DNA from 2 places in the Mesobacillus sp. genome. Region 1 is predicted to be linked to the other one. Evidence: a T-box and tRNA genes for the amino acid it is inferred to sense, from the RefSeq annotation. Region 1 holds a T-box; the other holds one or more tRNA genes.
The links. The T-box of region 1 lies ahead of tyrS (tyrosine--tRNA ligase). A T-box ahead of a tRNA ligase gene usually reads a tRNA of that ligase, here a tRNA-Tyr.

Region 1 (6,158 bases):
GTCATTCACGCATTTAAAATTATCAATATCGATGAGAATGAAACTTCCCTGAGCATCCTCAAGCATGCTCAGCTTCATTTTCTCATCAAGGTATTTCCTTGAATACAGCCTTGTCAGATGGTCAGTGACAACCATTTTCTCAAGTTCTTCCCGAAGCAGTGAATTTGTGAAAGCAAGTGTCGAGTGATGAATCAATGACTGCAGCAATTTAAAGGTATCAAATGAAAAATGATATGGTGTTTCGTGCAGGACCAGGGCAAAGCCTTTGAGTTCGCCGCTCTGGATCATTGGCACCCCCATGATGGAGCGAAACTGCAAGGATGGTCCATCTTTTTCAGAATCAAGATCACCGATAAACAATGCTTCTCTGTCACGCTGGATCCTCATGCCAATATCCATGATATACCTGGCAGCATGGCTGGAGAAAAAGAAGCTTGTGCTGCCCTGGAGCACAGAGTAATCATCAGTTTCACCATTCAGCATGATGAAACCGACCTCCTGGGCCTGGAAGGACTTAAGAATCTGTCCGCAGATAAACTTCATCGTATCAGACATGCGCAGGCTGGTATTGAGCTGATGAGAGGTTTCATTGATCAATTGCAGGTCGGAAACCAGCTTTCTTGATTGCTCATACAGCTTGGCATTTTCAAGCGCGCTCCCTGCCGTATTGGCCAAAAGCCTGATGAATTCAACCTCATTTGGCGGGAAAACGAGCGAGTCGGGTGCGATAATTTGCAGCACCCCGTATACCCCCTGCTTCCCTTTTAAAGGAGCGTACAAAATAGAGTTTTTATCGGCAAGAGAATCCTCGAATTGTACCTGTCCGCTTACATAGGACTGCATGGCCGTAATATTCTCTCCGTCATATTCCAGCTCCTTGACAGGGAGACCCGCATAGCCATTGTGGTCATGGGACAGCATCAGATAATAGGTGAAAGCAGGATACATCTCCTTCAGTGTTGAGATGATTTCCCCGAGAACAGCATCCATATCCATTGTTGAATGGAACTTTTCTGTCACCCTGAAAAGCTGCTTGTACCTTTTTTCTTCATGTTCTAATGTTTCTTCCATATGTATCACCTGTTTTTCAATCGCAACAGCGATCGGATGTGACTATTGATTGATCGATTTTTATAACTATTTTTCATATGGCAAAGTGCGACGTATAATTAATATCCAAATTTTGAAAAAATGAAACAATCACTATCAAGTATATCATATACATAGTAAAATAGTATGATTTAATAAGAGAATCTTTTAAGCGCAATCCTATTTCTTTTATGAAATTGCCTTGACTTTAGTCCGATAATAATTATATAATACTCTTTGTGTAAAATATCGCAGCCTATGTGGTCTGCATTATGTATGTATTTTGTTCCTCAAACATGGTTTGATGGTGTATCTCGTAACCCGCTGCTGCTAGGGCGAAGGTACATGAAAACAAAATACCCATAATGGTTAGTCACAATCTGTTTTTATTTTACAAAATAAAAACTAAGGAGGAGTCATTCATGGCTCGTTATACCGGCCCAAGCTGGAAACTATCCCGCCGTCTTGGAATTTCACTAAGCGGTACAGGTAAAGAATTAGAAAAACGCCCTTACGCTCCAGGTCCACATGGTCCTAACCAGCGTAAAAAATTATCCGAATACGGATTGCAACTTCAAGAGAAGCAAAAGCTTCGTCACATGTACGGAGTTACTGAGCGCCAGTTCCGTAACTTGTTCGACAAAGCAGGCAAAATGCCTGGTAAGCACGGTGAAAACTTCATGATCCTTCTTGAAGCTCGCCTTGACAATGTTGTTTACCGTCTAGGTCTTGCTCGCACTCGCCGTGCAGCTCGCCAGTTAGTAAACCACGGCCACATCATGGTTGATGGCGCACGCGTAGATATCCCATCTTACCGCGTAGCTCCTGGCCAGACAATCACACTTCGTGAAAAGTCTCGCAACCTTGATGTAGTTAAAGAAGCAATCGAAGTAAACAACTTCGTACCTGACTTCTTGACTTTCGATGCAGACAAGCTAGAAGGAACTTTCACTCGTATGCCTGAGCGTTCTGAACTTCCAGCTGAAATCAACGAAGCTCTTATCGTTGAATTCTATTCTCGTTAATAGTTTGTTTAATGAAATCCCCTGCCATTTGGCGGGGGATTTTTCGTTTTGGGTTTGTTCGTACCGAAGATTTTTGTTACTTTTTGGGTAAAAATATACGAGTTGCGGAATTGAGTGGCAAATTTGCGGGATTTCGACCAACTTCCGCGGAATCATGAAGGTGATTTGCGGGATTTGGACAAGAATTTGCTGTATCCTAGCTATTCTAAGCTGTCTGCAACGATATGAACGCTGTTACCCACAGTAATATCTCCTGAATTTAAGGAAACCTTATCAATTTTACATAAAAAACAGCCTTCCTGCTCTCCAGGAAGGCTGTTTTCACTAAAACTTAGTATTTAATAAGGAAGTATTTCTTTTTACCGCGGCGCACAATTGTAAATTGACCTTCGATCTTGTCCGCTTCACCGAGCACGTAAGCAGTGTCAGTCACACGCTCTCCATTCAATGATACTGCGCCATTGCTGACGTCTTCACGCGCCTGGCGTTTTGATGGAGAAATTTTCGCGGCAACCAAAAGGTCGACCAGTCCTAATTCCTCTTCTCCTTCTGCTTTGAAGGATGGAACATCTTTAAAACCTTGCTTGATTTCATCGGCTGTCAGGTTTTTCACATCGCCGCTGAATAACGCTGCGGAAATTTTAATTGCCTGCTGCAGTGACTCTTCACCATGAATCAAGCGAGTCATTTCTTCTGCCAAAGTCTTTTGGGCCTGGCGAAGATGCGGTTCTTCCTGAACTGATTTTTCAAGCTTTTCGATTTCTTCTTTTCCTAGGAATGTGAAGTATTTCAGGTATTTAACGACGTCGGCATCTGCTGTATTGATCCAGAACTGGTAGAACTCGTAAGGTGAAGTCTTCTCAGGGTCAAGCCACACTGCCCCGCTTTCGGATTTGCCGAATTTCGTTCCATCTGCCTTTGTTACAAGCGGAATTGTCAGGCCAAATGCCTTTGAACCTTCCGATGACATTTTGCGGATCAGTTCCAGTCCAGTTGTAATATTTCCCCACTGGTCACTGCCGCCGATTTGAAGCTTGCAGTCATGCTTCTCATATAAATGGAAGAAATCCATTGCCTGCAGGATCGTGTAAGTGAATTCTGTAAAAGAAATACCTGTTTCAAGTCTTGAAGCAATTGTGTCCTTTGCAAGCATGTAGTTTACACCGACATGCTTACCGAAGTCACGCAGGAAGGTAACGATGTCCATAGAGCCTGCCCAGTCGTAGTTGTTCACCATTACTGCTCCATTTTCACCCTCAACACTGAAGATTTGCTCGAGCTGCTTCTTGATGCCTGCAACGTTCAGCTGAACTTGCTCAAGAGTCTGCAGCTTGCGCTCTTCACTCTTACCGCTCGGGTCGCCGATCAGGCCTGTGGCTCCTCCAACAAGTACTATTGGTCGATGCCCTGCATTCTGGAAACGGCGCAATGTCAGGAATGGAAGCAAATGTCCGATATGCATGCTGTCTGCAGTCGGGTCAACTCCACAGTATAGTGAGATTTTTTCCTTTGTCAGCAAATCTTTAAGTCCTTCTTCATCTGTCTGCTGGTAGACGATCCCGCGCCATTCCAGGTCCTGTAATAAATCCATTTTCCTTCCTCCATTCAATCTTTTCTTTCTATTCATACCAGGTATCAGGGCAAATAAAAAACGCCCCTGCAATAAATGCAGGGACGCTATATATGCGCGGTACCACCCGGCTTGAAAACAAATTTTGTCTTCCACTCAATAATGTAACGGTTATACCGGCCGCAGCTACTATGTGTCCTGTTCACTCGCGGCGCTCGGGGAGGTAATTCATCCTTCTGTTTGTACCGGCTCACAGCAACCGCCGGCTTTCTGGAACATGGACAGAAGCACTACTAATTCCCTTCACAGCTTTTACTATAAAGTTAATAAAGCATTTTTACCATAAAGTTATATCAGTTGTCAAATTCGACATAAATTTTCTGAAAAATGGCGATTCGTGACTTTTCGGATGCTTGTTTATGCTATAATGTATGTGATTTTAGGGGGAATGATACGAATGCAAGATGAAAAACAGCCTTGGAAAGAGAAAATAAAATCCTTGGGTGCTTTTTTTACGAATAAAAAAACCGTAAAAGGGGCCAGGATTACCTACTCGGTTGTCTGGAACATGCTGCTGTTATTGATGATCGTCCTGGTTCTTGGTGCCGGATTTGCCGGCGGAGCCGGAGCCGGATACTTTGCGTCCCTTGTGAAAGATGAACAAATCAGGCCTTACGAAACGATGAAGAAAGATATATACAACTACGAAGAAACTTCGGACTTATACTTCGCCAATGATGTTTATCTCGGCAAGCTCCGGACAGACCTCTACCGTGAGGAAGTCAAGCTGGATAGTGTATCCCAACATCTTGTCAACGCGATAGTGGCGACAGAGGATGAGTATTTCTATGAGCATGACGGCGTTGTGCCAAAGGCAATCATGCGCGCACTCTTCCAGGAAGTCACGAACTCGGCGACATCTTCCGGGGGAAGTACACTGACCCAGCAGCTTATCAAAAACCAGATCCTGACCAATGAGATTTCCTTCGCGCGTAAAGCGAAAGAAATCCTGCTGGCACTCCGTCTGGAGAAATTTTTCGATAAAAAAGAAATTTTGGAAGCGTATTTAAATGTCGCAACGTTTGGCCGTAATGCAAACGGCAGCAATATTGCCGGTGTCCAGGCAGCGGCAAAGGGAATCTTCGGAAAGGATGCCAAGGATTTGACTCTGCCCCAGGCAGCGTTCATCGCCGGTCTTCCTCAAAGTCCCTTCGGCTATACGCCATTTAGCAGCAATCACGGTGTCCTTAAAGATGCTGCCGGCCTTGAACCGGGATTGACCAGGCTCAAAACGGTTCTGACGAGAATGCATGGTGCCGGCTTCATCACCGACCAGGAGTTTAAGGAGGCAATAAACTATGATATTACCAAAGACTTCGTAAAAGAAGTCCCTAGTGATAACACTGTTGAAGAGTATCCTTACCTCACTTTTGAAATTGAGTCCCGTGCTGTTGAAATTTTAGCAGGTATCCTTGCAGAGCGTGATGGTTATGAACTAGAGGATTTGAAGAATGATGATGATCTGAGAAAAGAATATGATGCTCTGGCAGATCGTGATCTTCGCCAGAACGGATATAAAATTTATTCGACCATTAACAAAGATATCTACAACAAGATGCAGGAAACGGCAAAAAATTATAAGTATTATGGCAGTGATAAACCACAGGAAGTTCCTGATCCTGATGATCCGAATAAGACAATCACGATTATGGAACAGGTTGAAATCGGTGCCATGATGATTGAAAACAAAACTGGCAGAATCATCAGCTTTGTCGGCGGTCGTGATTTCAAGCGCCAGCAGGCAAATCATGCAACGTTTACGGAAAGGCAAAATGGCTCTACAATGAAGCCGCTGCTTGTTTATGCCCCTGCGATGGAGCTTGGTAAGCTGCATCCAGGAACGATTTTACCGGACGTTGAAGTGTTCCTATACGGGCCTGGAAAACCATGGCCGCATAACTATGACATGAAATATAGCGGATTGACATCAGCAAGGTACGCACTGACAAAATCCTATAACGTGCCTGCCGTCCTTGCCTACAAGAATATTCTTGGGCAAAAACCTGCTACTTTCCTGGATAAAATGGGCTTCTCCAGTCTGGGAAGAGATGATTACTCCAATCTTGCGACTGCAATTGGTTCGCTGCAGGGTGGGGTAACAGTAGAGGAAAACACAAATGCATTTGGCACATTTGCAAACGGCGGAAAGTTCATCGACGCTTACCTCATTGAAAAGATTGTAGATAAACATGGCAATATCGTCTATCAGCATAAATCCGAGCCTGTAGACGTGTTCAGCCCTCAGACAGCCTATTTGACGATCGATATGATGAGGGATGTTATCCAGCGCGGAACGGCGACTGCTGTCAACGGGCGCCTTAAGTTCGCTTCAGACTGGGCAGGAAAAACAGGTACGGGTCATGAATATTACGATTCATGGTTCGTAGCAACCAACCCGAATGTATCCATGGGCG
Region 2 (6,158 bases), on a different contig from region 1:
GTAGGCGACTGTTCAGCCTCGACAAGTGCTGGAGGGCCAGCAGTTGAAGTCGTTCTTTGACTTCAGCGGATGGACCGAAGCAATCTCGAGAGGCTAGGAGCCGAAACTGGACAATGATTGCTCGTTCTTCTGTAATTCTTCTTACAAGATTATTTAGTTTTGAGGGAATGAAAAATTTCTCTTGCAAAATGCATAAAAGACAGTATAATAGATATTGTCTTTGAAAAATTGTCTGGTGGCGATGGCGAGAAGGTCACACCCGTTCCCATACCGAACACGGAAGTTAAGCTTCTCAGCGCCGATGGTAGTTGGGGGTTTCCCCCTGTGAGAGTAGGACGCCGCCGGGCAGGATGCATTCATCCTTATAATCTTTCTTGATACGGATCGTGAATCCAAATCGGAGAATATAATTATTCCGCAGTAGCTCAGTGGTAGAGCACTCGGCTGTTAACCGAGCGGTCGTAGGTTCGAATCCTACCTGCGGAGCCAATTTTGGAGAGCTGTCCGAGAGGTCGAAGGAGCACGATTGGAAATCGTGTAGACGGTTACCGCTGTCTCAAGGGTTCGAATCCCTTGCTCTCCGCCATTGAAACTTAAACATACGGCCCCTTGGTCAAGCGGTTAAGACACCGCCCTTTCACGGCGGTAACACGGGTTCGAATCCCGTAGGGGTCACCAAGATTTTTCGCCAAAGCGAATAAATGTCCTTGAAAAAGATTAGTGTATAATATGGAGGATTAGCTCAGCTGGGAGAGCATCTGCCTTACAAGCAGAGGGTCGGCGGTTCGATCCCGTCATCCTCCACCATAATTTTTTTAATATCATTGTCGCGGGGTGGAGCAACGAGCGTTACTTCACTGTATGAACTGCGAGTTGTACCGATCGAACTGCAGCTTGAATAAGCTTTCTGAGATCGGGACAGCACCTGCTCACTACGAGCATGGACAATATAATATCATTATTACCGTCGCGGGGTGGAGCAGCTCGGTAGCTCGTCGGGCTCATAACCCGAAGGTCGCAGGTTCAAATCCTGCCCCCGCAATCATGTGAGTCTTTCAAGTATCCCACTTGAAAAACTTCGGTCCCGTGGTGTAGCGGTTAACATGCCTGCCTGTCACGCAGGAGATCGCCGGTTCGATCCCGGTCGGGACCGCCATTTTTATGAAGCTCAGTAGCTCAGTCGGTAGAGCAGATTGCTCACATCCTGAAAAAGCTTCTGAGGCAATCTGCGAGAAAGACCGAAGGTCTTTTGAGCAAAGGTCCTAAGCCTTACAATCTTTAGGGAACAGTACTATTGTGGCTCAGTAGCTCAGTCGGTAGAGCAAAGGACTGAAAATCCTTGTGTCGGCGGTTCGATTCCGTCCTGAGCCACCATCTTTACAACTTACTGATTATCCAGTAAACATGATTAAATAGTTTTTTATAAAACGAAATCATGTTATAATGGAGGGGTAGCGAAGTGGCTAAACGCGGCGGACTGTAAATCCGCTCCCTCAGGGTTCGGCGGTTCGAATCCGTCCCCCTCCACCATGTATTTAGGGGTATAGTTTAAAGGTAGAACGAAGGTCTCCAAAACCTTTGGTGTGGGTTCGATTCCTACTACCCCTGCCAATTTTATAATGGCGATTGTGGCGAAGTGGTTAACGCACCTGATTGTGGTTCAGGCATTCGTGGGTTCGATTCCCATCAGTCGCCCCTTATAAATTCACAAATGTAATAATAAGAGCATACAATATATTGGGCTATAGCCAAGCGGTAAGGCATCGCACTTTGACTGCGACATGCGTTGGTTCGAATCCAGCTAGCCCAGCCATTTTTGCGGAAGTAGTTCAGTGGTAGAATACAACCTTGCCAAGGTTGGGGTCGCGGGTTCGAATCCCGTCTTCCGCTCCAGTAATATATGGCGGCATAGCCAAGTGGTAAGGCAAAGGTCTGCAAAACCTTTATTCACCGGTTCAAATCCGGTTGCCGCCTCCATTAGATTACTAATGGTATTTGAAGTAAGACATCTTAATATGCCGGTGTGGCGGAATTGGCAGACGCGCACGACTCAAAATCGTGTTCCTTCTGGAGTGTCGGTTCGACCCCGACCACCGGTACCACTTTTTTATTAAACAGGTGTTCCTGTTTTATTTATTTCAACTGAATATGTATGCGGGTGTAGTTTAGTGGTAAAACCTCAGCCTTCCAAGCTGATGATGAGGGTTCGATTCCCTTCACCCGCTCCATACATACGTGACTAACGCAGTATTTCGTTTCTTGAAAACGAAGTACTGCGTTTTTTCTGTTATATGGTTAATACTGTAGCAAACCTATAAGATAAAAGGCTGCAAACAAAAAGGATGCCTTAGCATCCAATGATTTTGTATGTGCCTGACCCTCCATGGATTTGGAGAAACATGTTCATAAGTGAAGCTGTCATTTTCTCTTTGCTTTCATGAGAGGCAGAAGGGCGCAAGTAAACGATTTGAAGGGCATTTCTTGTTTCTTCCGTGACAGCCGTGCGCTCAGAATCGACAAATGGACTTCCAAAGGGACCAATTTCATCTGAAGAGACGATTAAATTACCGAGATTATTGGTTCTGCCATTTAATCCGGTATATTCTTCTGATTCGCCAGCTACTCTCAGGTCAACTGGCCCCTGCACCTTCTCAAAATCATATATTCCTATTGGTACCTGGTACTCAAGTGAGAAGAAGTTGTTGATATCTATAGCGCTATGTACAGATTGGAGATAATTTTGTTTTCCGACTCTTCGATAGAGTGCCTCTGCAGAGTGCCGATAGCGGTTTGGATCTTTCCCAGTAGCTTTGAAGATACTGCGCCATTCCTTAATGCCCTCTAAATCGGTCACGCTTTTTTCAAGGAGGTCAAAATATATCGATTCCTGAAATAGCTGCAGCCTTCCTTTCAGCATTTGCGGCGAGTCTCCTACCTGGATATTTTCATATTTAATGATTCCGGCTGAAAATCCCGGAACAAGATCACATAATGATCTGGAAACACTAATTTCCATTGATTCCACCTCCTAAACTGCTTTAAAATAGTTTATCATAAAAGTAATTTGCTATTAAAGCTTTCGCCTTTCAATGGCGCTGATCTTGCCAGATATGATTTTCACTTTAGTTAAGTACCGCACTGCCGTGGCGGGGGTCTGACCCCCAGTGCGTTAGTGCGGTGAAGTTATATTTTATTCTTTTGGAGAGGGGGTGTCTGGATGGATTTAGATGAGTTGAAGAGGGATGTTGTTGAGTACGGTAAGTCGATTGGGATTGATAAGATTGGTTTTGCTGCTCCTTCTGCTTTTGAGGAAATGAAGGTTCGGTTATACAGGCAGCAGGAGCTTCATTATCAATCAGGGTTTGAGGAGAAGGATATTGAGAAGAGAACAGAGCCTGCGCTGATTTTTGACAAGCCTAAATCGATTATCTCGATAGCTTTGGCCTATCCTTCTAAAATGAAAACGAAGGTGGTCAGCAAGAAGGGCGAGCGCCGGGGAATTTTTTGCAGAGCGTCATGGGGAACGGATTATCATGCCATTCTTCGTGACAGGCTCCGAAAGCTTGAGGACTATCTTTCTGAGAAGATGCCCGGAGCCAGGTTTAAATCAATGGTCGATACTGGTGAGCTGGTTGACAGGGCAGTAGCGCAGCGCGCCGGAATAGGCTGGAGCGGAAAGAACTGTTCAATCATCACCCCTGAATTCGGGTCATATGTCTATCTTGGGGAAATGATCACGAATATTCCATTTGAGCCCGATACACCTATGGAAGACCAGTGCGGCAGCTGCAATAAATGTGTTGATGTATGCCCAACTGGAGCTCTTGTCCAGGGCGGACAGCTGGATGCTCAGAAGTGTATAGCATTTGTTACACAGACAAAGGGATTCCTTGCTGATGAATTCCGTGAGAAGCTCGGCAACCGCTTATATGGCTGCGACACCTGCCAGACAGTATGTCCAGAGAATAAGGGAAAAGACTTTCACTTTCATCCTGAAATGGAGCCTGATCCAGAGTTAGCAAAACCGCTGCTCAAGCCATTGCTGACGATCAGCAACCGCGACTTCAAAGAAAGGTTTGGCCATGTATCAGGTTCATGGAGAGGAAAGAAACCGATACAGCGCAACGCCATTATCGCTCTGGCCCATTATAAGGATAATAGCGCCATTCCTGATTTGATTGGTGTGTTAAAAGAAGATCCGCGGCCTGTTTTAAGAGGGACTGCTGCGTGGGCACTTGGAAAGATAGGCGGACCTGAAGCCCATGAAGCTCTCAAGAATGCTGCAAGTTCGGAAAATGATGCAGAGGTATTAAATGAGATAAGCAAAGGGCTGGAGTTCTTTAAGGATGATTCGGAAACGACAATTTCACTATAAAAAGGAATGGGTCTGATCAGGTCCATTCCTTTTTTCATTTTATTGAGGCAAAAAATGCTTGAAATAATCAATTCCTTCATACATATGAATGGTGAAGGGAGTGATGAGCATGCGTGAACAACTGCAGGAGCTTCTAGAACAGCGAGTCCTTCAATGTGTATCCATGCCTCGGAATCAGCTGCATGAATGCCCGGCAATCGAGCAGAAGAAGCAGAGCTGTGCAAGGCGGTCTGCTGAAATAGTGAAAGCGAAGGCAAAGGGAAAGGTCGAACAGAAAATCACTGGCCAAGAAAAGGAAAGCGTATTGTATGATGTTCATTTTCAATATTTGATTAAGCAAAAGGGCCAATTTTACATTGAAGAGGAAGTTGAAAAGCGTCAGGCAGAATTCTATAAGGGTGTGCTTGTCAAAGATGAAAAGCTGAAAGAGTCCACACCTGAATTTACTTCAGGAGAGGTATTGCCTGCATTTTTAGATGAGGCTCCAGCAATTAGGGCTGGATACCAGTATGACAGGTTAAAGGCTGTCCAATACGCTGAACGATGGTGGAATGACTTCAACCCAGCCTATAAGAAATTTGAGGTTGATTGCACCAACTATATTTCCCAATGCCTGCACACTGGAGGAGCCCCAATGAGAGGCTATCCGAACCGTGGCAATGGCTGGTGGATGCAAAGCAATAATTGGAGCTATAGCTGGACTGTTGCTAATGCAATGCGGTGGTATCTCCCTGCCTCAAAATTCGGCTTAAGGGCACGGGAGGTAAGCAGTGCTGACCAGCTGAAGCTCGGGGATGTAATATGTTATGATTTCCAGGGTGATGGCCGCTTTGACCATACCACAATTGTCACTGGTCATGATGCCAATGGGATGCCGCTAGTGAATGCCCATACGTACAACAGCAGGATGAGATACTGGGCATATGAGGATTCAACTGCATACACTCCGCAAATTAAATATAAATTTTTCACGGTTATGGATGATCAGTGATTATTGAAAAGCCTCTGACTCAATTTGCCTGCTGCACGGACAATGGCGCATTTCTTTGTCCTGAAACAGTGTAGTGGTATAATAGCAAATAGAGTTTTAGATAGAGGTGAAAGTCATGGCATTGCATGTAGTATTATTCCAGCCGCTCATTCCGGCTAACACTGGGAATATCGCGCGTACCTGTGCAGGGACAGACACGGAGCTGCACTTGATCAAGCCGCTAGGTTTCTCTACGGATGACAAGATGCTCAAGCGCGCTGGCCTGGATTACTGGGAGCACGTCAAAATCCATTATCATGAATCATTAGATGATTTTTATGAAAAGAATCAAGGCGGAGAATTCTTCTATATAACAAAGTTTGGGAAAAAGACTCATTCGGACTTTGATTATACTGATCAAGAAAAGGATTATTTCTTTATTTTCGGCCGCGAAACAACAGGGCTGCCAAAGGAAGTAATCGAAAGCAATATGGAAAGATGCCTGCGTCTGCCAATGAATGAAAACATTCGCTCATTGAATCTTTCCAATACTGCGGCAATCCTAATTTATGAAGCATTGCGCCAGCAGGATTACCGCGATTTACGCAAATTTTAAGGAGACCAATGCTGGTCTCCTTTTTGACATTGAAATTCTATAAGGAGATGATAAAAATGAACGAAATAATTGAAACGATACTCCAGCATCGCTCAGTAAGGCGCTTCAAGGACAAGCTCCTGGATAGGGAGCAGATTGAGCTCATTGTTAAAAGCGCCCAGGCAGCATCTACTTCAAGCTTTATCCAGGCATATTCC

Region 2: it has a tRNA-Tyr gene. The T-box ahead of tyrS (tyrosine--tRNA ligase) is inferred to sense a tRNA for this amino acid. The anticodon was not compared.

What each region holds. Positions count from the first base shown of each region.
Region 1 covers NZ_JBYNSB010000001.1:138,274-144,431, forward strand. Annotated here, with positions in the region: gene AC3EBE_RS00675 (sensor domain-containing diguanylate cyclase) at 1-1,071, opposite strand, end outside; gene rpsD (30S ribosomal protein S4) at 1,512-2,114, shown strand; gene tyrS (tyrosine--tRNA ligase) at 2,446-3,705, opposite strand; T-box leader at 3,782-4,000, opposite strand; gene AC3EBE_RS00690 (transglycosylase domain-containing protein) at 4,142-6,158, shown strand, end outside.
Region 2 covers NZ_JBYNSB010000008.1:28-6,185, forward strand. Annotated here, with positions in the region: rRNA gene rrf (5S ribosomal RNA) at 232-347, shown strand; tRNA gene AC3EBE_RS01990 (tRNA-Asn) at 415-489, shown strand; tRNA gene AC3EBE_RS01995 (tRNA-Ser) at 495-586, shown strand; tRNA gene AC3EBE_RS02000 (tRNA-Glu) at 604-678, shown strand; tRNA gene AC3EBE_RS02005 (tRNA-Val) at 732-807, shown strand; tRNA gene AC3EBE_RS02010 (tRNA-Met) at 969-1,042, shown strand; tRNA gene AC3EBE_RS02015 (tRNA-Asp) at 1,081-1,156, shown strand; tRNA gene AC3EBE_RS02020 (tRNA-Phe) at 1,299-1,374, shown strand; tRNA gene AC3EBE_RS02025 (tRNA-Tyr) at 1,446-1,530, shown strand; tRNA gene AC3EBE_RS02030 (tRNA-Trp) at 1,538-1,611, shown strand; tRNA gene AC3EBE_RS02035 (tRNA-His) at 1,623-1,695, shown strand; tRNA gene AC3EBE_RS02040 (tRNA-Gln) at 1,739-1,813, shown strand; tRNA gene AC3EBE_RS02045 (tRNA-Gly) at 1,819-1,893, shown strand; tRNA gene AC3EBE_RS02050 (tRNA-Cys) at 1,903-1,977, shown strand; tRNA gene AC3EBE_RS02055 (tRNA-Leu) at 2,018-2,102, shown strand; tRNA gene AC3EBE_RS02060 (tRNA-Gly) at 2,155-2,228, shown strand; gene AC3EBE_RS02065 (B3/B4 domain-containing protein) at 2,348-3,016, opposite strand; gene queG (tRNA epoxyqueuosine(34) reductase QueG) at 3,218-4,375, shown strand; gene AC3EBE_RS02075 (amidase domain-containing protein) at 4,485-5,366, shown strand; gene trmL (tRNA (uridine(34)/cytosine(34)/5-carboxymethylaminomethyluridine(34)-2'-O)-methyltransferase TrmL) at 5,482-5,961, shown strand; gene nfsA (oxygen-insensitive NADPH nitroreductase) at 6,018-6,158, shown strand, end outside.